DNA from 2 places in the Streptomyces sp. NPDC055099 genome. Region 1 is predicted to be linked to the other one. Evidence: riboswitches for the same ligand, from Rfam matches in the RefSeq annotation. Region 1 holds a riboswitch; the other holds the start of a gene.
The links. Region 1 has a riboswitch for cyclic di-AMP ahead of ACWFRU_RS32190 (M23 family metallopeptidase). Riboswitches for the same ligand answer to the same signal wherever they lie in the genome.

Region 1 (16,468 bases):
CACCCGCAGGCCCGTCCGCGCCGCCGCCGTGGACGACGCGTGGGATGGGGCGCCCCAGCCGGGCGGCAGGTCGGCGACCCCGGCGCCTTCGAGGACCGTGCGCAGGATCGCCGCCCGCGCCCCCGGCTGGACGCGCAGGGCCACCGGGAGCGCGCGGCAGGCCCGGACCACCTGGTTGTCCAGGAAGGGCGCGTGCAGGCGCTGGAAGCGGACCTCGGCGGCCTGTTCGAGGACGCGCAGGTCGGCGGCGTGCCGGGCGAGCGCCGCGCGGGCCCGGAACTCCCCGGGCCGCTGGCCGGGTCCGGCGCCGGGGCGTCCGGTCGTGTCCTGGAGGCGAACCGATACTTCAGCGAGGGCCTCGCCCGTCAGCCACCGCGCGGCGGGCCCTGGTCTCGCCCACGCGAGCGCGGCGAGGGACGCCCCCACCGCCCCGCCCGGCTCGTCGAACCGGCGCTGAAGGAGACGCTCGGCGAGCGAGTCGACGCCCGCGCGGTAGGACATCCGGGCGAGCTTGCGCGCGGCGCCGTACACGCGCGCGGGGACCATCACGGAGCCCGGCGAACCGTCCGCCTTCGCCAACGCCGCCACGGGGCGCACCAGATGGCGCCGCCTGCGGTCCATCAGGAGGTCGGCGAGGCGGGCCGGATGCGCGTCGAGCACCTGCCGTGCGCCGTACCCCGTGAAGTGGTCCGCGCTGCCCGAGGAGAGCCGCGCGCGGTGGCGCTGTGCCGTGACGAGGGTGGCGCTCGGCTCGTCCGTCAGAGGGCCGTCCAAGTCCGCGTACGGAAGGGCCTCTTCGCCCGCGGCCACCACCACGTGGTGCAGGCGCGGGTTGGCCGCGATGGCGCCCGCCCGCTCCAGTTCGGCCTCGCGGCCGGTGATCGCGAGGTCGTTGAAGGTGACCGCGAGGAGCCGCTCCCCCGCGCCCGTGCCATGCCCGAGGACCGTGCCGGGCATCCCCGGGAGCCCCGCGGCGAGCAGGGCAAGCGTGCCGGAAGCGGGCCCTCCGGAGAGGTCGGCGCCGATGCCGGGCACCGGCATCCCACGCGCCGCGCGCCGCTCGGCGGGGCCCATGCCGGGCACCGGGCCGGGGTCGACCTCCGAGGCTCCGGGGACGTGCCGCGGGGCGCCGAGGCGAGCGCGCACCGCCTCCACGAGCGCGTCACGGACGCCGTCCACCGCGGCGGTCGCGTCGGCAGCAGGCGCTGCGACGGCGAGGGACGCCACGTGTTCGTACCCGGCGATCTCCCGGCTGCCGGCGCGCAGGATCAGGGCGTGCCCCGGTGGCACACGGCGCACGCCCTGGTAGGGCGTCGAGTCGTGCAGTGCTTCCGGCACGTCGGGCGCCGCGAGAAGCGCCGCGAGGTGCCCGATGTCCAGGTGGGCCTCGATGAGGTCGGCCAGCGGCAGCGCGGCCGTCGCGAAGGCCGTGCCCTCGGCCCAGGGGGTGTAGAAGACGGGGCGCGCGCCCGCGAGGTCGCCGGCGATCATGACGCGCCTGCCGACCTGCACGACCGCGGTGTAGCTCCCCGACCACGCGGTCAGGTGCCGCAGGGCGCCGCCGCGGGCGGCGAAGAGGCCGACCCGCAGTTCCTCGTCGCTCGCCCCGCAGGTGCCGAGGACCGCGATGCGGGTCTGTTCGTCCGCCTGCACCGTGCGCACCTCGTCGGCGCGCCAGTCACCCACCGCCCACAGCGGATCCGGGTCACCCCACAGGAGTTGGGAGCCCACGGGGTGAAGGGTCTCGCCGTTCTCACCGGTGGCCCCGGCCGAGCCCACCACCGCAGGCTTCACGGCAGTGCTGCTCCACCCCACCAACCACCGCATCGTTGCCTCCACAGGCTGTGGACAACCAGTGCATCGAAGAACTGGGGTCCCATGCTGCCACGAAGAAGGCGCGCGGGAGCGGCTACGGGGTTGCTCACGCTCCCGTTGATCTGCCGCGAGGGAGCGGTACTTGAAAGGCGCGACCACGGCGCATTCTTTGCGCTGGGGCGCACGACCCCGGCGTCCGAAGAGGCGATTTTCGGCCAAATCAGGGGATGGCACGCGCGCGGCGGAACCGTAATCGGCAACACACAGTCCGGGAGGCGGCGTTCGCCCCCCGGACCGGTCCGCCGCCCGCGGGGATGGAGGCGGCGGCGTCCCCCAGCCCACTGACTCCAGCGCAGCGGGCCGACCCACGCACCGACAATGGAAGCGCTCCCCTTATGGCCGGTGAAGAGCGCACACGCAGGCGCACGGCCACACACCCGGAGCACACCCCGGCACTCCCCCGCTCCCCTACCGGCAACAATCTCGCCATACGGAACTGCGCCTCTTAACGCTTGGGATTCGGCGAACTACGCTGTGTGTGCTGATGTTTTCGCGGAGGCATATACCTGGGGGCTCGGCCAAATGCTCTTGCGGCCGAGGTTCCGGGCCACGGCGGTCGTAGTCGCGGACGCCGCTGCCCCTGGGGGAACGCAGCACGAATGCCGTCGCGGTCAAGCCACCGCACGGCAGCCGTCTGTGTCGAGGGGTGGCGCATGTCCAGGGAGCAACGCGGGCCGAACGAAAAACTCGGCACCGTTCTCGCCCTCGCGGGAATCAGCAATGCGGGACTCGCGCGCAGGGTCAACGACCTCGGCGCCCAACGCGGGTTGACGCTTCGATACGACAAGACGTCGGTGGCCCGGTGGGTGTCCAAGGGCATGGTGCCGCAGGGCGCCGCGCCGCACCTCATCGCCGCGGCCATCGGGCAGAAGCTCGGCCGCCCCGTCCCGCTGCACGAGATCGGGCTCGCGGACGCCGATCCGGCGCCCGAGGTGGGCCTGGCCTTCCCGCGTGACGTGGGCGCCGCCGTGAAGTCGGCGACCGAGCTCTACCGACTCGACCTGGCGGGCAGGCGCGCGGGCAGCGGCGGCATCTGGCAGTCGCTCGCCGGCTCCTTCGCGGTGAGCGCGTACGCGACACCGGCATCCCGCTGGCTGATAACCCCGGCCGACAGCTCGGTAGCCCGCGACGTCGCCCTGGACGAGCCCCGCGAAGTGGGCCTCACCGATGACGGCGGCGGCACGAACAGCGGGCATCCGATGAAGGTCGGCCACAGTGACGTGGTGAAACTGCGCGAGGCCGCCGAGGACGCCCGGCGCTGGGACTCCAAGTACGGCGGCGGGGACTGGCGTTCGTCGATGGTCCCGGAATGCCTGCGCGTCGAGGCGGCGCCCCTGCTGCTCGGCTCGTACTCGGACGAGGTGGGCCGCTCGCTCTTCGGGGCGTCGGCCGAGCTGACCCGGCTCGCCGGGTGGATGGCCTTCGACACCGGCCAGCAGGAGGCCGCCCAGCGCTACTACATCCAGGCCCTGCGCCTGGCCCGCGCGGCGGCCGACGTCCCCTTAGGGGGGTACGTCCTGGCCTCCATGTCCCTCCAGGCGACCTACCGCGGCTTCGGCGACGAGGGCGTCGACCTCGCGCAGGCGGCCCTGGAGCGCAACCGCGGTCTGGCCACCGCACGCACGATGAGCTTCTTCCGCCTCGTCGAGGCACGCGCACACGCGCGCGCCAACGACGCGCAGGCGGCGGGCGCCGCCCTCCGCGCCGCCGAGGGATGGCTGGAGCGGGCCCGGGACGGCGACAACGACCCGTCATGGCTCGGTTTCTACGGATACGACCGCTTCGCCGCGGACGCCGCCGAGTGCTACCGCGATCTGAAGGCGCCCCGCCAGGTGCGCCGCTTCACGGAGCAGGCACTCTCGCGGCCGACGGAGGAGTTCGTGCGCTCGCACGGCCTGCGGCTCGTGGTGTCGGCGGTCGCCGAGCTGGAGTCGGGGAACCTCGACGCGGCCTGCGAGCAGGGCACACGCGCCCTGGAGGTCGCCGGGCGCATCTCGTCCGCGCGGACCACGGAGTACGTCAAGGACCTCCTGCACCGCCTGGAGCCGTACGGGGACGAGCCGCGGGTGGTGGAGCTGCGGGAGCGCGCCAGGCCGCTGCTCGTGGCCCCCGCGTAGTCCGCCGTGCCCGTGCACCCCCGGAATCCGCGCGCCGCCCAAACGGCAACAGCATTTACGCACCCTGTAACCCCGCGGACCTCGCCGGGTTTGAGGGCGTTGTCAGTGGCGCAGTGCACTATCGGGGTGGGAGGTGATGCGGGATGGCCCGGGCCGTGGCGTACGACTGCGATGTGCTGGTGATCGGCGGCGGGATCGTCGGTCTGTCGACGGCGTATGCCCTCACGCGTGCCGCGCCGGGGACGCGCGTCACCGTCCTGGAGAAGGAACCCGGCCCCGCCAGGCACCAGACGGGCCGCAACAGCGGGGTGATCCACAGCGGGATCTACTACCGCCCCGGCTCCCTGAAGGCGCGGTACGCGGTGCGGGGCGCCGCCGAGATGGTCAAGTTCTGCGCGGAGTACGGCATCGCGCACGAGGTCACCGGCAAGCTCATCGTCGCCACGGAGCGCTCCGAGCTGCCCCGCCTGCACGCCCTCGTCCAGCGCGGCCGGGAGAACGGCATTCCGGTGCGGGAGCTGGGCCCCGCCCAGATCTCGGAGTACGAACCGGAGGTGCGGGGCCTCGCCGCGATCCAGGTCGGCACCACGGGGATCTGTGACTACGGCTCGGTGGCGGAACACCTCGCGGACGCCTCCGGGGCGGATGTGCGGTACGGCGCGGAGGTCGTCCGCATCGACCGCCGCGCGTCGCTCGGAGTGGCCGTCCGCACGGCCGACGGCTCGGTGGTGCGGGGAAAGGTCCTGGTCAACTGCGCGGGACTGCAGTGCGACCAGGTGGCGATGCTGGCCGGCGACGACCCCGGGATGCGGATCGTTCCCTTCCGCGGAGAGTACTTCGACCTGGCGCGGCCCGATCTCGTGCGGGGCCTGGTGTATCCGGTGCCGGACCCGGCCTTCCCCTTCCTGGGGGTGCATCTGACGCGGGGCATCGGAGGCGGGGTCCACGTGGGGCCCAACGCGGTGCCGGCGCTGGCCCGCGAGGGGTACGGATGGGGTGTGGTGCGGCCACGGGAGCTGGCGGGGACGCTGAGCTGGCCGGGGTCCTGGCGCCTTGCCGGGCGGCACTGGCGGTACGGGGCCGGGGAGCTTCGGCGCTCCCTCTCCAAGGAGGCGTTCACCACCGCCGTGCGGAGGCTGCTGCCCGCGGTGTCGTCGGATGATCTTGTGCCGGTGGCGGCGGGGGTGCGGGCGCAGGCCGTCTTGCGTGACGGGACGCTGGTGGACGACTTCCTCATCCGGGAGGGTGCGCGTGCCGTGCACGTCCTGAACGCGCCCTCACCTGCGGCGACGGCTTCGCTCCCTATCGGGCGGGCTGTGGCCCGGCGGGTGCTGGCGATTCTGTAGGGCGGTCCCTGCGGGGCTCTCCCCAATCCCACCCCTTCCCGAAACCGGGGCTCCGCCCCAAACCCCGTACAAGACGGCCTCAAACGCCGGCCGGGCTGAATCTTTCAGCCCCTCCGGCGTTTGAGGAGGGCCCTCGCGCCGAGCGAGTTTTCGGGAAGGGGCGGGGTTGGGGATTAAAATCCCCCCACTGTGCCTGAGTCGAACGCCACCCCCGAGCGCCCCCAAGCCCCCCGCCCGAAGGGCGAACCCCGCTTCCCGGACGGGCCCTCGCCCGACCCCGCAGGGTCACACTTCGAGCGCCGCATCCGCAGCTTCCAGCCCCGCAGGAGCCGCGTCACCACCGGCCAGGCGGACGCCCTCCAGCGGCTGTGGCCCAAATGGGGCCTGGACATCGACGGGCAGCGCGTCCTCGACCTCGCCGAGCTCTTCGGCGGCGGCGACGAGCGTCCCGTCGTACTGGAGATCGGCTTCGGCATGGGCGAGGCCACCGCCCAGATGGCCGCCGACGACCCGGACACCTGCATCCTCGCCGTCGACGTACACACCCCGGGACAGGGAAACCTCCTCGGCCTCGCCGAGCGGAACGGCCTGGACAACGTCCGCGTCGCGAACGGCGACGCCGTCATCCTGCTCCGCGAGATGCTCCCGCCCGCCTCCCTCGACGGCCTGCGCGTCTACTTCCCCGACCCCTGGCCCAAGGCCCGCCACCACAAGCGCCGCATCATCCAGCCCGACTTCCTTGACCTCGCCGCGCCCCGCCTCAAGCCCGGCGCCGTGCTGCACTGCGCTACCGACTGGGAGCCGTACGCCGAGCAGATGCTGGAAGTGCTCACCGCGCACCCCGCATTCGAGAACACCGAGCCCGACGGCGGGTACGCGCCCCGCCCCGCCTTCCGCCCCCTCACCCGGTTCGAGGGCCAGGGCCTGGACAAGGGACACGTCGTGCACGACCTGCTGTTCCGCAGGACGGGCGCCCAGGCGGACTGAGGCGGATCTGGACGGGCCGAGGCGGGCTGAGACTCCGGCCACGCGGACCGAGGCACCGTCGCGGCCCACCCCCGTCCCTCGTTAGGGTCAACGGGTGGCCACCCGTTCAGCGCACCCTCACCCGATGCCCCCCGCCGGGCCCGCCGGGCTGCGGCACCCGCGCTGGTGGCAGCGGCGGGCGATACGCGCGGCCGCCCTGGTCACACTGCTCGCCCTGTCGGGCCTGGTGATCCTGGCCCTGGTCAGGGAGCAGACCGGCACCCAGGGCTTCCTGGTCGGACTCGGTCTCGCGACGCTGCCCGTGCCGCTCCTGGTGGCCGCCTTCCGCTGGCTGCAACGGGTCCAGCCGGGCCCCTGGCGGAATCTGATCTTCGCCTTCGCCTGGGGAGCCTGCGCCGCCGCCCTCATAGCCATCGTCGCGAACAGCTTCGCGACCCGCTGGATAGCCACCGCCACGGCCGACCCCACCAGCGCGGACACCCTCGGCGCGACGGTCATAGCCCCGATCGTCGAGGAGAGCGCGAAAGCCGCGGCCGTCCTGCTCGTCTTCCTCTTCCGCAGACGCGAGTTCACCGGCATCATCGACGGCATCGTGATCGCCGGGGTGACCGCCACCGGCTTCGCGTTCACCGAGAACATCCTCTACCTCGGCAACGCCTTCGGCACCGACCAGCTCAACGGCGAGACCGGCATCTCGTCCCTGACGGCGGCGACCTTCTTCGTGCGCGTCGTGATGTCGCCCTTCGCGCACCCGCTGTTCACCGTCCTCACCGGCATCGGCTTCGGCATCGCCGCGCTCGGCACCGACCGGCAGAACTGGCGGCGCGTGCTGCTCCCGCTCGCGGGACTGCTCCTCGCGATGGGCCTGCACGCCCTGTGGAACGGCTCGGCCAGCTTCGGGGACTACGGCTTCTTCGCCGTGTACGCCACGTGCATGCTGCCCGCCTTCGGCCTGCTCACCTGGCTCGCGATCTGGACCAGGCAGCGCGCCCTGCGCATCGTGCGCGCGGAACTGCCCGCGTACGCGATCGCGGGCTGGCTCACCGCTCCCGAGCCGTACGCACTCGGCACGATGCGCGCCCGCACCCTCGCCCGCGACTACGCCTCGTACACCCAGGGCAAGGCAGCAGCCCGCGCGGTCGCCCAGTACGAGACGTACGCGACGTCCCTCGCGCTCCTGCGCCACCGGGGACGCCGGGGCAAGGCGGGCGCCGACTTCGTCGTCAGGGAGCGGGAGTTGCTGCACGCGCTGTGGGAGCGCCGCGAGGCCGCGCGCCCCGCCCTCGCCTACGCGGCACGCGCGACGGCCCCCGTGCTCGTACCGCTGCCGCCGCCGTACGGATACCGGCAGCCGCACCCACAGTCGTACGCGCACCCCTACGCGCCACAGCAGCCCTATGCGCCGCAGCAGCCCTACGCGCAGCCCCCGCACCCCTACGGATATCCGTACGCCCAGCCCGCGATGCCCTACCCCGCGTACAACCCCTACCAGGGTTAGGCCGAAGCCGCCGTCAGCGTCGACACCTCGGCGTCCGTCAGTTCGAGCTCGCCCACCGCGAGCAGCGCGGGCAGTTGGTCGACCGTACGGGCCGACGCGATCGGGGCCGCCACCGTCGGCTGGGCCGCGAGCCACGCGAGGGCGACCGTCGCGAGCTCGGCGCCGCGGGCCTCGGCGACCTCGTCGAGCGCGGCGAGCACCCGTCGGCCGCGCTCGGTCTCCAGGTGCTTGCCCGCGCCCTGCGCCCGCGCGCTGTCGACCCGCGCACCCGGGCGGTACTTGCCGGTCAGGAAGCCGGAGGCGAGCGCGTAGTACGGGACGGCGGCCAGGCCCGAGCGGGAGGCGACCTGCTCCAGCGGGCCCTCGTACGTGTCGCGCGAGACGAGGTTGTAGTGCGGCTGGAGGACCGAGTAGCGCGCGAGGCCCTCGCGGTCGGAGAAGTCGAGGAACTCCTGGAGCCGCTCGGGGGTCACGTTGGACGCGGCGACGGCGCGCACCTTGCCGGACGTCACCAGGTCGTCGAGCGCGCCGATGACCTCCTCGACCGAGACGGTCGGGTCGTCGTAGTGCGTGTAGTAGAGGTCGATGTAATCGGTGCGCAGACGGCGCAGCGACTCCTCGGCACCGGCCTTGATGGTGTTCGCGGACAGGCCCTTGAAGTCGGGGTGGGCGCCGACCTTGGTGGCGAGCACGACGTCGGAGCGGTTGCCGCGCGCGGCGAGCCAGTTGCCGATGACGGTCTCGGACTCGCCGCCCTTGTTGCCCGGTGCCCAGGCCGAGTAGACGTCGGCGGTGTCGATGAAGTTGCCGCCGGCGGCGGTGTAGGCGTCGAGCACGTCGAAGGACTGCGCCTGGTCGGCCGTCCAGCCGAAGACGTTGCCGCCCAGCGCGAGCGGGAAGACCTCGAGGTCGGACGAGCCAAGCTTGCGGAGAGAAGTCATGAGGGGATCAACGCCCTTGCGGACTTCGGCATTCCGTACAACGGGATCCGGATTCCATCGGATGGGACACGCACGCCGAACCGGCAGCCCTGGCGTCGGGGGGTTGTCGCCAGGACCGCCGGGGTTCTGGGGTTACCTCAGATCGACTGGCCCTTGCCGCGCAGCCACGCCGCCGGGTCGACCCCGGTGGCGTCGCCGCCCGGGTGGACCTCCATGTGGAGGTGCGCGCCGGTGACGTTGCCGGTGGCGCCGACGCGGCCGATGGTCTCGCCGGTGGTGACCTTCTGGCCCGCGCTGACGTTCATCGAGGACTGGTGGCAGAACCACACCTCGGTGCCGTCGTCGAGTTCGAGGACCGTGCGGTAGCCGTACGCCCCCGCCCAGCCGGCCTCCTTGATGGTGCCGGAGTGGACGGCCTTGATGGGCGTGCCCGTCGGAGCCGCGAAGTCCAGGCCGGTGTGGTAGCCGGAGGACCACATGGAGCCGGGCTGACCGAAGGTGCCGGTGAGCGTGTACGAGGCGACGGGGAGGGTGTAGCTCTTCGCGAGCTTGGCCAGGCGCTCCGCCTCGGCCTTCTTCTTGGCCTCGGCCTCGGCCTTCTTCTTGGCGGCGGCCTTCTCGGCGGCGATCTTCTTCTCGGCCGCGGACTGCTTGGCGGCGGCCTGTTCGGCGGCCTGCTTCACGGCGGCTTCCTCGGCGGCCTTCTGGACCGCGTCGTCGGCCTGGTCCTGCTGGTTCTCGGCTTGCTCCATGATGCGGGCCCGCAGTGCCTCGCCCGCGTCCGTGGTGCCCTGCTCGGTGTCGGCGGCGCTGAGACCGGCGGCACTGAGGGGCGCGGCGGCGGTCACCACGCCGTTGTCCGCGGAACCCGAGTCGGACGCGTCGTCGGATATCAGGGACCCCACGCCCGGAAGCGACTTGGCCTCCGGCAGCGAGTCCGTGACGGCCGAGAGGTCCGGCATGGCGATGGAGACCGGGGGCTTGCCGTCCTGCGCGGTGGCGATGCCGCCCGCGCCGACGGCGGCGATGACGCCTACGCCGAGAACCGTGGAGCTGCGGGCGAGCCCGCCACCACCCCGCTTGTGCACGCGGTGCCTGCCGCGGACGGGACGGATGGACTCCTCGGTGGGGTTCCATTCCTCCCAGGAATTGTCGTCGTACCCACCGAAATCGTCGTCATTCGGTACGTAAACGCCTTGGGGGGCAGGGCGGTTGGACGCCACTGGGGCGCACTCCTTTCCTTCCTTCTCGCCTACCGGGTTAGCTGACGGGTTCGGAGCAGGAAGGTCTCCTACGAACATCTGGCACGGAGGCACAGATGCCCGATTCACCCCAATTAGTGGTTCCCCGGCTCCCTTTCGGGATTAGGCGCGTGCGCGCGGAGCCGACTCGAGTGACGGCTGGGACGACCGCGCTGCGTTATCGAACGTTAATAGACAGCAGGCCGGTATTCCAAGCTGTTCCGACTGATCGTTAACGCTCATGGCCCGTACTTATCGGGACACCGGGGGCCGGAACGGGGCGAGTTGACCCCACTTCTTCACACACCGGAGCTTCACATCTCCTTGACAGTACGTCAGTTGTTATGCGGAGTGGTGTCCTTCCGTCACGGCCGGTGACAGCGGCCGCCGCACCGCCAGCAACGCCATGTCGTCGGTCCCCCCTCCGCCGGTGTGCCGCCGCACCTCCTCGACGAGCGTCGTCAGGAGCGCGTCCGGGCCGCCCGGCCCCGGGAAGATCCGGCCGCCGAGCCGCGCCGCCGGGTCGTAGAACTCGCCCCGGGTGTCACGCGCCTCGGAGAGCCCGTCGGTGTAGAGCAGCAGCATCGCCCCCGGCGGGAACTCCGTCTCGTCCGCGCGGTCCGGCCAGGCGCCCAGCTCGCCCATCCCCAGCGGCAGCGCGGGCTCGGTGGCGGTCAGGACGCACAGCCGTCCGTCGCCGCGCAGGAGCAGCGGGCCCGGGTGCCCGCGGTTGATGAGACGCACCAGACCGTCGCCGTGCGGGATCTCCGCGAGGACGGCGGTGGTGAACCCCTCGAAGGCGTCGAGCCCGTCGCGTCGTGTGCCCTCCCGCGCGAGGGCGCGCTCCAGGCGCTGCGCCACGGCCTCCAGCGTCGCCTCCTGCTCGGCGGCCTCCCGGAACGCCCCGATCACCACGGCGACGGCCGCCACCGCGCCCATGCCCTTGCCCCGCACGTCGCCGACGATGACGCGGACGCCGTGCGGGGTGTCCTGCACGGCGTACAGATCGCCCCCGATGAACGCGTCGGCCTCCGCGGCCTCGTACCGCGCCGCGACGTCGAGGCCGCCGATACGGGGGTCCGGCTGGGGCAGCACCGCGCGCTGGGCGGCCTCGGAGATGGAGCGGGCGGACGCGAGCTGTTTGTCGCTGCGGCGTACGACGCGGTTGATGACGACGGCCAGGACGGCGACGGTCACCACCGTGATCAGTTCGGTGACGGCCTCGACGTCGGTGGTGGTACTGGTCTTGAAGTGCAGGGCGAGCACGGCGGAGCAGGAGGCGGCGCCGATGAGGGTGGTGCTGAGCAGCGAGTAGAAGGGTGCCGCGATGAGGGGGGCCGCGGTGAACAGGGGTACGGCGGTGAACCTGGGCGGGGTCGACACGTCGTACACGATCCCGACGACGATGAGCAGCAGGGGAAGAGCCCGCACGAGCGCCCGCTCGTGCCGCACATCGGGCCGCTTGCCGCCGCCCCCGCCGATTCCACCTCGCTGCCCCACTCACTCAGGGTTCCCGGAGGGGCGGCGCGGGGCGACCGGTGTGGGCCGACCGGGCTACCGACTCCAATCTCGGCTCATGGCGACACATGGCGACACATGGGGACTCATGGCGGCGGAAACACCGAAGGCCCGAATCCATTTCTGGATCCGGGCCTTCGGTCTTTAGTAGCGGGGACAGGATTTGAACCTGCGACCTCTGGGTTATGAGCCCAGCGAGCTACCGAGCTGCTCCACCCCGCGCCGTTGAATGCAACTCTACGCCATCAGGGGGAGTGAAAGCGAACCGGTTGCGAACGGCCTGCAAACGGAGCCATGGGAACGAGGCGCGTGACGCTGCGGGCCGGGCGTCGTTGGCCAGCTCATGAAGAAGATCATCACCGCAGGCATGCTGGTCATCGGCTCTCTCGCCATGGCGGCACCGGCCCACGCCGACAACGACTCCAACTTCGGCGGCGGCGTGGACGCCGCCAACGCCTGGAACTTCACGGCATCCGCCGTGTGCCTCCAGGAAGTCGCGGTGGTGCCGGTCCTCGGAGACTGGGTGGGCGACCACGCCAACAACTGCTCCAACGGCAACGTCATCGACCACGCCCGCGCCGCACTGCCCGCCTGAACACCCCAGAACACACCGAAGGCCCAGCTCGGGGAACTCCCCGACCTGGGCCTTCTCGGTAGACCGTGTGGGACTCGAACCCACAACCAATGGATTAAAAGTCCACTGCTCTGCCAATTGAGCTAACGGTCCGTGCGGACGCACCCCACGAGCATAGCCGCAGAGGCCCGTCCATCCGATCGGGTATCACCACCCGGGCCCGTCGCACACTCCACGACGGGCCCGGAACAGCCGCCACACGCGCAGGGAACGCGCTTCGGGCGGTGGGGAGTTAGCCGGTTTACGCGATTCCTTGTCGTGCCTGCCGGTCAGGCCGCCGTACCTCCGGCGCGCAGCACCGCCACCTGCTGCTCACTCAGCGCTCCCGCGTAGGCCTGCACGTCGTCGACGGCGCCGTGCAGATACTCGCTCCCACCTTCCGCCTGCCCGGCACGACCGACCTGCAGCCCTCCCGTGGCCCGAAGACCGCGGTGGAACGGCGCCTTGGCCGACAGATGTCCGTCCACGTACAGCAGGATCTCGTCGGCACCGTCGTCGTACACCACCGCCAGGTGATGGGGCTCACCGCTCGACGCCCAGTCGTTGTCCGCCGTCAGCTTCGTCGTCTCCGCTCCGGCCCGGTCCTCATGGGCCAGCGTCAGCTCCCAGCTCTGCTGCTCCGGCGTGTAGCGCAGCGCGGCGAGGTCCGTCTGCTCGCCCGGAAGCGACAGAACCGTCATCGTGCGGCCCTCGGCCGCGGGATCCAGCTGCACATGCGCCGCCAGCGAGAAGCTGTCACCCGTGTCGACCACCGGGCCGGCCGTCGCCGCGTAATCACCCTCACCGTCGAGCTTCAGCTGGCCCTCCCCCACCATCGGTATCTCGCCGGGAACGCATTCCGGGTCGAGGCCGCAGTCGCTGTCGTCGCGGTGAATCCGGGCGTCCCCGCCCAGCTTCATCGGCTGCCGGCCGTCGCGCTCCGGGCTGGCTCCCCCAGCCGACTCGTCGAACTGCCAGTGCCCCTCCCGAGCGGTCGCGCGCTTCCCGAGTGCCGCTGCCTCCGCCGGGACGACCACCCGGTCCCACACCTGTACGGCGGCGATCCGGCCGTCCCAGGCCCCACCCTGGCCATCGGCGCCGAGCCCCCGGCCGATCTGCAGGACTCCGGTACCACCGGGTGACGAGGCGTCCTCCGCCGTGTCGACGAGGCGGCCGTTCACATAGAGGCGCGCCGTCCGCTCCACCGGGTCGTACACACCCGTCAGGTGCGCCCATTCCCCGCTCTCGGGGAGCCCGCCCTTCGCACGGACCGGCGTGCCCCCACCGAGCGAGAAGGACCAGTTCCCTTCTGCATCCGCCCCGAGAGCGAACGCGGGCGCCCCGTCACCGCTCTGGCTCACCGCCGTCATGTCCCGGCCCGCCTCCCCCGGACGCACCCACGCGCTGACCGCGAACGCCTTTTTGGCGTCCACCGCCGGAGCACCCGACGTGAGATGGCCGCCGTCCGAACCGTCCAGTTCCACCGCGGACTTCACGTCGGTGCGGGACGGCCCTTCGGCGCCGAAGGTGACGGACCCGACCGCTTCGGCGGGCCCGCCGCCCGCTGTGGCGTCGGCCCGATCCGAACCCGAGGGGTCGGCGAGTTTCCACCCCGCGACGGGCGTGCGGCCACTGGCCACCCGGAACACATAGTTGACCGGTCCGCTCGCGTTGCCCGCCCGGTCGATCGCCTGGACCGAAAGCTGGTGCACGCCGGACGACTTCGGCATCCAACGCAGCTCGACCGGGCCCCCCGGCTCCTTCGGCTCGGCCGTCCGCCGCTTCTCGCCCGTGAAGTTGTAGACGTACGACACGGTGTCGTCCGACGAGGAGTCGACCGTGAACGTGCCGTACGCGCCCACTCCGTCGTGCCAGGACTCCGTGTCGTCGGGATACTCCGGTGACGACACGGACGGCTTCGCCGGCTCCTCGGTGTCATTTGCGAACCGCGACAGCACCGGCTGGTCCGGTGGCCTGTTCTCCGCCGCCGCGGCCGCCCACGGCGTGGCGACGACGGCCGATGACGCGAGCGCGACAGCCACCGCGCTGTGTACGAAGGCATGACGAATCACGGGGTCCCCTCCCTTGGGGCCCGGCTCCCCACCGGACCACCGCTTCGATCAAGCCCGAAGGTAACAGCACGTACTGACATCGATACGGCCCGCGGAACCCGCGCACGCCGAAGGGCCCGCACAGCAAAGCTGTGCGGGCCCTTCGGTTCAACTGTTCAGCAGGCGTCAGCCGTTGCGCTTCCAGCGCGGCTTGTCGTCGCGGCGGCCGAAGGAGCCGGTGCCCGTGCCGGTGCCGGACGTGCCCGAGTTGCGGTTGTACGACGGGCGGTCGTGGCCGCCGGAGCGGAAGCCGCCCGAGCCGCCCGCGGGGCGGTCGTCGCGGCGGTCGCGGTTGAACGGACGGTCGCTGCCACGGTGGCCGCCGGAGGGGCGGTCGTCGCGGCGGAAGCCGGAGCCACCACGGTCGTTGCGGTCACGGTTGAAACCGCCGCCACCCTCACGACGGTCACCGCCACGGAAGCCGCCCGAGGGACGGTCGTTGCGGTCGCGGTTGAAGCCGCCACCCTCACGACGGTCGCCGCCACGGAAGCCACCACGGTCGCCGCCGGAGGGACGGTCGTCGCGGCGGAAGCCGGAGCCACCACGGTCGTTGCGGTCACGGTTGAAACCGCCGCCGCCCTCACGACGGTCACCGCCACGGAAGCCGCCCGAGGGACGGTCGTTGCGGTCACGGTTGAAGCCGCCACCCTCACGACGGTCGCCACCGCGGAAGCCGCCCTCACGGCGGTCGCCGCCACGGAAGCCACCCGACGCACGGTCGTCACGGCGCTCGAAGGAACGGCCACCGCGGTCGTCGCGGCGCTCACGCTCGTAGTTGCCGCGCTCGTCACGCTGCGGACGACGCTCCTCGCGAGGAGCGGCCGCGGGCTGCTCCGGCACGGAGACAGCGGCCTCGACCTCGGCCTCGGCGGCGGCGGTGGCCTCGGCGACCGCGGTCTCCGGGTCGTCGCCACGCTCGCGGGCGGCACGCGCGGTGAGACGCGAGGCCTCCTCGCGCAGCTCCGTCGCGCGTCGCGTCGCGCGCTCCAGCTCCTTGGTGAGGTCCTTGACCTCACGCTCGGCCTGCGTCGCCGCGTTGCCCGCGGAGTCGGCCTGCACCTCGGTCATCGAACGGGCGCCGGTGATCTCGGCGACCTCCGGGTCGAAGGTGCCGCCGCCGTTGATGATGTGACGCGTGGCGTCGACGCCCGCGTCCTCCATCAGGCGGAAGATCTGGCGGCGCTGGTGCGGGAGCGAGAGGGAGACGACCGTGCCGCTGCGGCCGGCGCGGGCCGTACGACCCGAGCGGTGCAGGTAGTCCTTGTGGTCGCCGGCCGGGTCCACGTTCAGGACCAGGTCGATGCCGTCGACGTGGATGCCGCGCGCGGCGACGTCGGTGGCGACGAGCGCGTTGACGTAGCCCTTCTTGAAGTCCTCAAGAACGCGCGTACGAGCGCCCTGCGTCATGCCGCCGTGCAGCGCGTCGGCCTTCACGCCGGACTCGCAGAGCTGCTCGGCGATGCGGTCCGCGCCCAGCTGGGTGCGGACGAAGATGATCGTGCGGCCCTTGCGCGAGGCGATGGCGGCCGTGACGGGCGCCTTGTCGCGGGGCTTCACGATCAGGATGTGGTGGGTCATGGTCGTGACGTTGCCCTGGGCGCTGTCGACCTCGTGCGTGACCGGGTTGTTCAGGTAGCGCTTGACCAGCGTGGAGATCTCGTTCTCCATCGTGGCCGAGAACAGCATGCGCTGGCCGCCGGACGGAACCTGGTCGAGCAGCTCGGTGACCTCGGGCAGGAAGCCCAGGTCGGACATCTGGTCGGCCTCGTCGAGCACCGCGATCTGGGTGTTCTCGAGGGAGCAGGCGCCACGGCTGATGATGTCGCGCAGACGGCCCGGGGTGGCGACGAGGATGTCGACGCCGCGCTCGAGCGCGTAGATCTGGTTGCCCATCGACGTACCGCCGCAGACGACCTTCATCTTCAGACCGAGCACGTCGCCGTACGGCTGGAGCGCGTCCGCGACCTGCATCGCGAGCTCACGCGTCGGCGTGAGGATGACGCCGCGGGGCTTCTTCTTCTCGGTGCGGCCCTCGGAGGCCAGCGTCGCCAGCATCGGCAGGCCGAAGGAGAGGGTCTTGCCGGAGCCGGTGCGGCCACGGCCGAGGATGTCCTTGCCGGCCAGGGCGTCCGGGATGGTCGCGGCCTGGATCGGGAAGGGGGAGGTCACGCCGTTCTGGGCGAGCTTGCGGACGATGCCCTCGGGCAGTCCGAGGTCACCG
Region 2 (4,375 bases), on a different contig from region 1:
CCGACGCGGATGAAGATCTCTTCGAAGACACGTGACTGCGCGTTCGTCCGGTAGAAGATCGCGACGTCGCCCGCCTTCGCGTCGCCCGCGTCGGTGAGCCGGTCGATCTCGTCGGCGACGAACTGCGCCTCGTCGTGCTCGGTGTCGGCGACATAGCCGATGATGCCCGCGCCCGCGCCCGCGTTGGTCCACAGGTTCTTGGGGCGGCGGCTTTCGTTGCGCTCGATGACGGCGTTGGCGGCGGTCAGGATCGTCTGTGTGGAGCGGTAGTTCTGCTCCAGGAGGATCGTCGTCGCGTCCGGGTAGTCCTCCTCGAACTGGAGGATGTTGCGGATCGTGGCGCCACGGAAGGCGTAGATCGACTGGTCGGCGTCACCTACGACGCACAGCTCGGCCGGGTCGTCGCCCTCGCCTCCGGAGGGGCCCACCAGCTCGCGCACCAGGGCGTACTGCGCGTGGTTGGTGTCCTGGTACTCGTCGACCATCACGTGGCGGAAGCGGCGGCGGTAGTGCTCGGCGACGTCCGGGAACGCGCGGAACATGTGGACCGTCGTCATGATCAGGTCGTCGAAGTCGAGGGCGTTCGCCTCGCGCAGCCGCGACTGGTACATCGCGTACGCCTGGGCGAGCGTCTTCTCGAAGCCGTCGGCGGCCTGTCCTGCGAAGGTCTCCTCGTCGATCAGCTCGTTCTTCAGGTTCGAGATCTTGGCGCTGAAGGACTTCGGCGGGAACTTCTTCGGGTCGATGTCCAGGTCACGGCAGACCAGCGCCATGAGCCGCTTGGAGTCGGCGGCGTCGTAGATCGAGAAGGAGGAGGTGAAGCCGAGCTTCTTCGACTCGCGGCGCAGGATGCGGACGCACGCGCTGTGGAACGTCGACACCCACATCGCGTTGGCCCGCGGCCCGACGAGCTGCTCGACGCGCTCCTTCATCTCGCCCGCGGCCTTGTTCGTGAACGTGATTGCCAGGATCTGCCCCGGGTGCACGTGCCGCTCGGCCAGGAGATACGCGATGCGGTGCGTCAGGACCCGGGTCTTGCCGGAGCCCGCGCCCGCGACGATGAGCAGCGGGGAGTCCGCGTGCACGACGGCCGCGCGCTGGTTCTCGTTCAGCCCGTCGAGCAGGGCCGCCGGGTCGATCACGGGGCGCGGGGCGCCACCGCGGTAGTGCGCGTCCCGGGGTACGGGCGCGTCGAACTTCCCGTCGAACAGATCGTCCGGAACGGATTCCGGGGCGCTGTCCTCGGGCGGCGGCGGGGGCTCCTCCTCGGAAGCCCGCGAGGGCTTGAGGTCCGCCAGGAAGCTGTCATCAAAGAGGCTGCTCATCGCCTCCCGAGTCTAGGCGGCCCCACTGACAACCCGCCCCGGGTTCCGGCCACGTCCACCCGCACATGCCCCGCACACGCCCCGCCCGCGGCCCGTCACGTTCCGCGACGGCGCCGCGTGTCCGCGTCAAGAGCTTCGTAAAGTAACGAAAACGTATCGGGCATATCGAACATCAACCTTCACACGGAGCACACGAGTTGGCTACCGTGCTCCGCGGGCTGCTCGTACTCCCACCGGCGAACCCCGCCGGGAACGGGTGGCCTCCGCCGAGTTCGATCTCCTCGGAGCCGGGGACCCACCAAGAACTTGGGGTGAATCGGTCCCGTACGCGGTACGGGACCGTAGGGCAACCTTCCGGAATCACCCGCCCGAACCCGACAGCTAACCCGGTAGGCGGTCTACGGAAGGAGTCGCCTCCCTTGGCGTCGCACCGCAAGCCGCGGGCCCGCATCACCGGCCTACGCACCGCTCCGGCCCTCGGCATCACGACGGCAGCCCTCACCTCCGTGGCTCTCCTGTCACAGAGCGCGCAAGCGGCACCGTCAGCGCCCCAGAAGCCCAGCCTCGAAGAGGTGCAGAAGAAGGTCGACGACCTCTACCACCAGGCGGGCGTGGCCACCCAGAAGTACAACTCCGTCAAGGAGCGCACCGACAAGCAGCGCAAGAAGGTCGACACCCTTCTCGACGATGTGGCCAAGCGCACGGACAAGCTGAACGAGGCCCGCCGGCAGCTGGGCACGTTCGCCGCGGCCCAGTACCGCACCGGGGGCGTCTCCGAGACCGCCACGATGATGCTCGCCGACGACCCGCAGGGGTACTTCGACCAGAACCACCTGTCGGACCGGCTGACCGCACGCCAGAAGAAGGCGGTCGACGACTACCAGACGCAGCAGGCCTCGGCGACGAAGCAGCGCACGAAGGCCGCCAAGAGCCTGGAGACGCTGAGCGACTCGCGGGACGACCTGCGGACGAGCAAGCAGACCGTCCAGAAGAAGCTGGGCGCGGCGCGCACGCTGCTCTCGGAGCTGACGGCCGAGGAGAAGGCACGCCTCGCGGCGATCGAGAAGAAGAAGGAAGAAGAGGCCAAGCGCAAGGCCGCCGAGCTGGCGCGCAAGCAGGAGGCCGAGGCGGAGGCCAAGCGCAAGGCGGCGGAAGAGGCGGCGGCCAAGGAGCGCGAGAAGGAGACTCCGGACTCGGGCACGGACACGGGTTCCGGCACCGACACGGGCTCCGGCTCCGGCTCCGACGGCACGGACAGTGGCTACGCGACGAAGGCCGCGAAGGTGATCAACTTCGCCGAGGCGCAGATCGGCAAGCCGTACGTGTGGGGCGCGACCGGGCCCGACTCCTACGACTGCTCCGGGCTCACCCAGGACGCGTGGAAGGCCGCGGGGATCTCCCTGCCGCGTACGACGTGGGACCAGGTGAAGGTCGGCACGACCGTGAAGACGGCCGACGCCAAGCCCGGCGACCTGGTGTTCTTCTACGACGACATCAGCCACGTCGGGATCTACATCGGCGACGGCAAGATGATCCACGCGCCGAAGCCGGGGACGAACGTCCGCGTGGAGTCGATCTACTACATGCCGATCCACAGTGTGGTGCGGCCCGCCTGAGCACTCGCCCAGGAGCCCATCACGCGCGCGTGGCCCGCATTCCCGGGGGGATTGCGGGCCACGCGCGCGTAGTGGGCCGGTCGGATCCGCGGACTCAGGTCCACAGCACCGCGATGAAGATGTTCGCGACGGTCAGCAGGCCGACGGCGCCGAACATCCCCTTGTCCACCTGCTCGTCGTCCCGTTTCACGTAGACCAGCGCGAGGATCACGATCAGGACGGCCATCTTGATGCCGATCTTGACGTTGTTGACGGGGTTGTCGTCCGCCTGGTTGAGGCCCACCAGGACCACGCCCGTGACGAGCATCGTGAGCGCGCCGTGCAGCATCGCGGGGACGAAGCGGGCCGTGCCCTGGCCCATCTGCTTCATCTGGGTGAGGAAACCGCCCAGGAGGGAGGCGATGCCGATGATGTGCAGGCCGACGAAGAGATGGGTGAGAACGTCCATGGTTCCGGAGCCTAGCCGGGGCCGTATCACCCCTCCGTAGCCAGGTGGCCCCCGAGCGCCGCATCGGTCACGTGCGCCTCCGAAGACTGCCGGTTCGGCGGATCACGCGGTCACTTGAGGTCACCGGACGCCACAGTCGCGTCAGTTGCGCACAATCCGTCACCAACCCGTGACGGTCAGGTTTAGCGTCCTTCGTCAGGTGACCGGCTCCCCACCGCCGCCCGGACCCGGGGCGGCAGTCGGTTACCACCGCCGAGAATCCGGCGGCGGCCCGCTCCCCCTGTGCGGGCCGTCGCCGGAACCTTAAGGAGCCCCCCTTCGTGGCAGCGCACCGCAAGCCGAAACAGCGCTCGCTCAGTGGCCATACGGCCCGTACCGCCGCCACCATCGTCCTCGCGGGAGCCGCCACGGCCACCGCGTTCGACGGCACGGGACATGCGGATCCACGGCTCAGCCCGGCCGAGGTGAAGTCCAGAGTCGACGCGCTCTACCGCGAGGCCGAGATCGCCACCGAGAAGTACAACGGAGCCAAGGAGAAGGCCGAGGGCGCCGAGAAGTCCCTGGGCGAGCTGCGTGACGAGGCGGCCCGGAAGACGGAGAAGCTCAATTCGGCGCGTGAAGGGCTCGGTTCGATCGCCGCCGCGCAGTACCGCAGCGGCGGCATCGACCCCGCCGTCCAGCTCGCGCTCTCCTCCGATCCCGACCAGTATCTGGAGCGCGCCGCGATCGCCGACCGCGCCGACAGTCGTCAGGCGGCGGCCGTCACCGGTGTGCGGAACCAGCTCCGGGAGATCGATCAGCTGCGCACCGAGGCCGACGAAACCCTCGCGCACCTCACGTCCCGCCAGGCGGAGCTGAAGAAGCACAAGAAGACGGTCACCGGAAAGCTCGGCGCGGCCAAGCGGCTCCTGTCACAGCTCACCGGCGACCAGCGCGCGGAGCTCGCGGGCGAGGACAGGGCATCGCGTGACGCGGGCCGTGACGGC

Region 2: linked by a shared signal. The riboswitch ahead of ACWFRU_RS14770 (NlpC/P60 family protein) and the one ahead of ACWFRU_RS32190 (M23 family metallopeptidase) in region 1 are both predicted to bind cyclic di-AMP.

What each region holds. Positions count from the first base shown of each region.
Region 1 is NZ_JBSGUA010000016.1:12,605-29,072, forward strand. It holds gene ACWFRU_RS32160 (asparagine synthase-related protein) at 1-1,827, opposite strand, end outside; gene ACWFRU_RS32165 (MFS transporter) at 2,529-3,992, shown strand; gene lhgO (L-2-hydroxyglutarate oxidase) at 4,136-5,338, shown strand; gene trmB (tRNA (guanosine(46)-N7)-methyltransferase TrmB) at 5,528-6,325, shown strand; gene ACWFRU_RS32180 (PrsW family intramembrane metalloprotease) at 6,450-7,823, shown strand; gene ACWFRU_RS32185 (aldo/keto reductase) at 7,820-8,764, opposite strand; gene ACWFRU_RS32190 (M23 family metallopeptidase) at 8,902-9,987, opposite strand; cyclic di-AMP (ydaO/yuaA leader) riboswitch at 9,999-10,145, opposite strand; gene ACWFRU_RS32195 (PP2C family protein-serine/threonine phosphatase) at 10,348-11,505, opposite strand; tRNA gene ACWFRU_RS32200 (tRNA-Met) at 11,672-11,745, opposite strand; gene ACWFRU_RS32205 (hypothetical protein) at 11,867-12,118, shown strand; tRNA gene ACWFRU_RS32210 (tRNA-Lys) at 12,178-12,250, opposite strand; gene ACWFRU_RS32215 (LamG-like jellyroll fold domain-containing protein) at 12,427-14,208, opposite strand; gene ACWFRU_RS32220 (DEAD/DEAH box helicase) at 14,374-16,468, opposite strand, start outside.
Region 2 is NZ_JBSGUA010000005.1:67,631-72,005, reverse strand. It holds gene pcrA (DNA helicase PcrA) at 1-1,325, opposite strand, end outside; cyclic di-AMP (ydaO/yuaA leader) riboswitch at 1,580-1,736, shown strand; gene ACWFRU_RS14770 (NlpC/P60 family protein) at 1,745-2,941, shown strand; gene ACWFRU_RS14765 (hypothetical protein) at 3,036-3,389, opposite strand; gene ACWFRU_RS14760 (NlpC/P60 family protein) at 3,710-4,375, shown strand, end outside.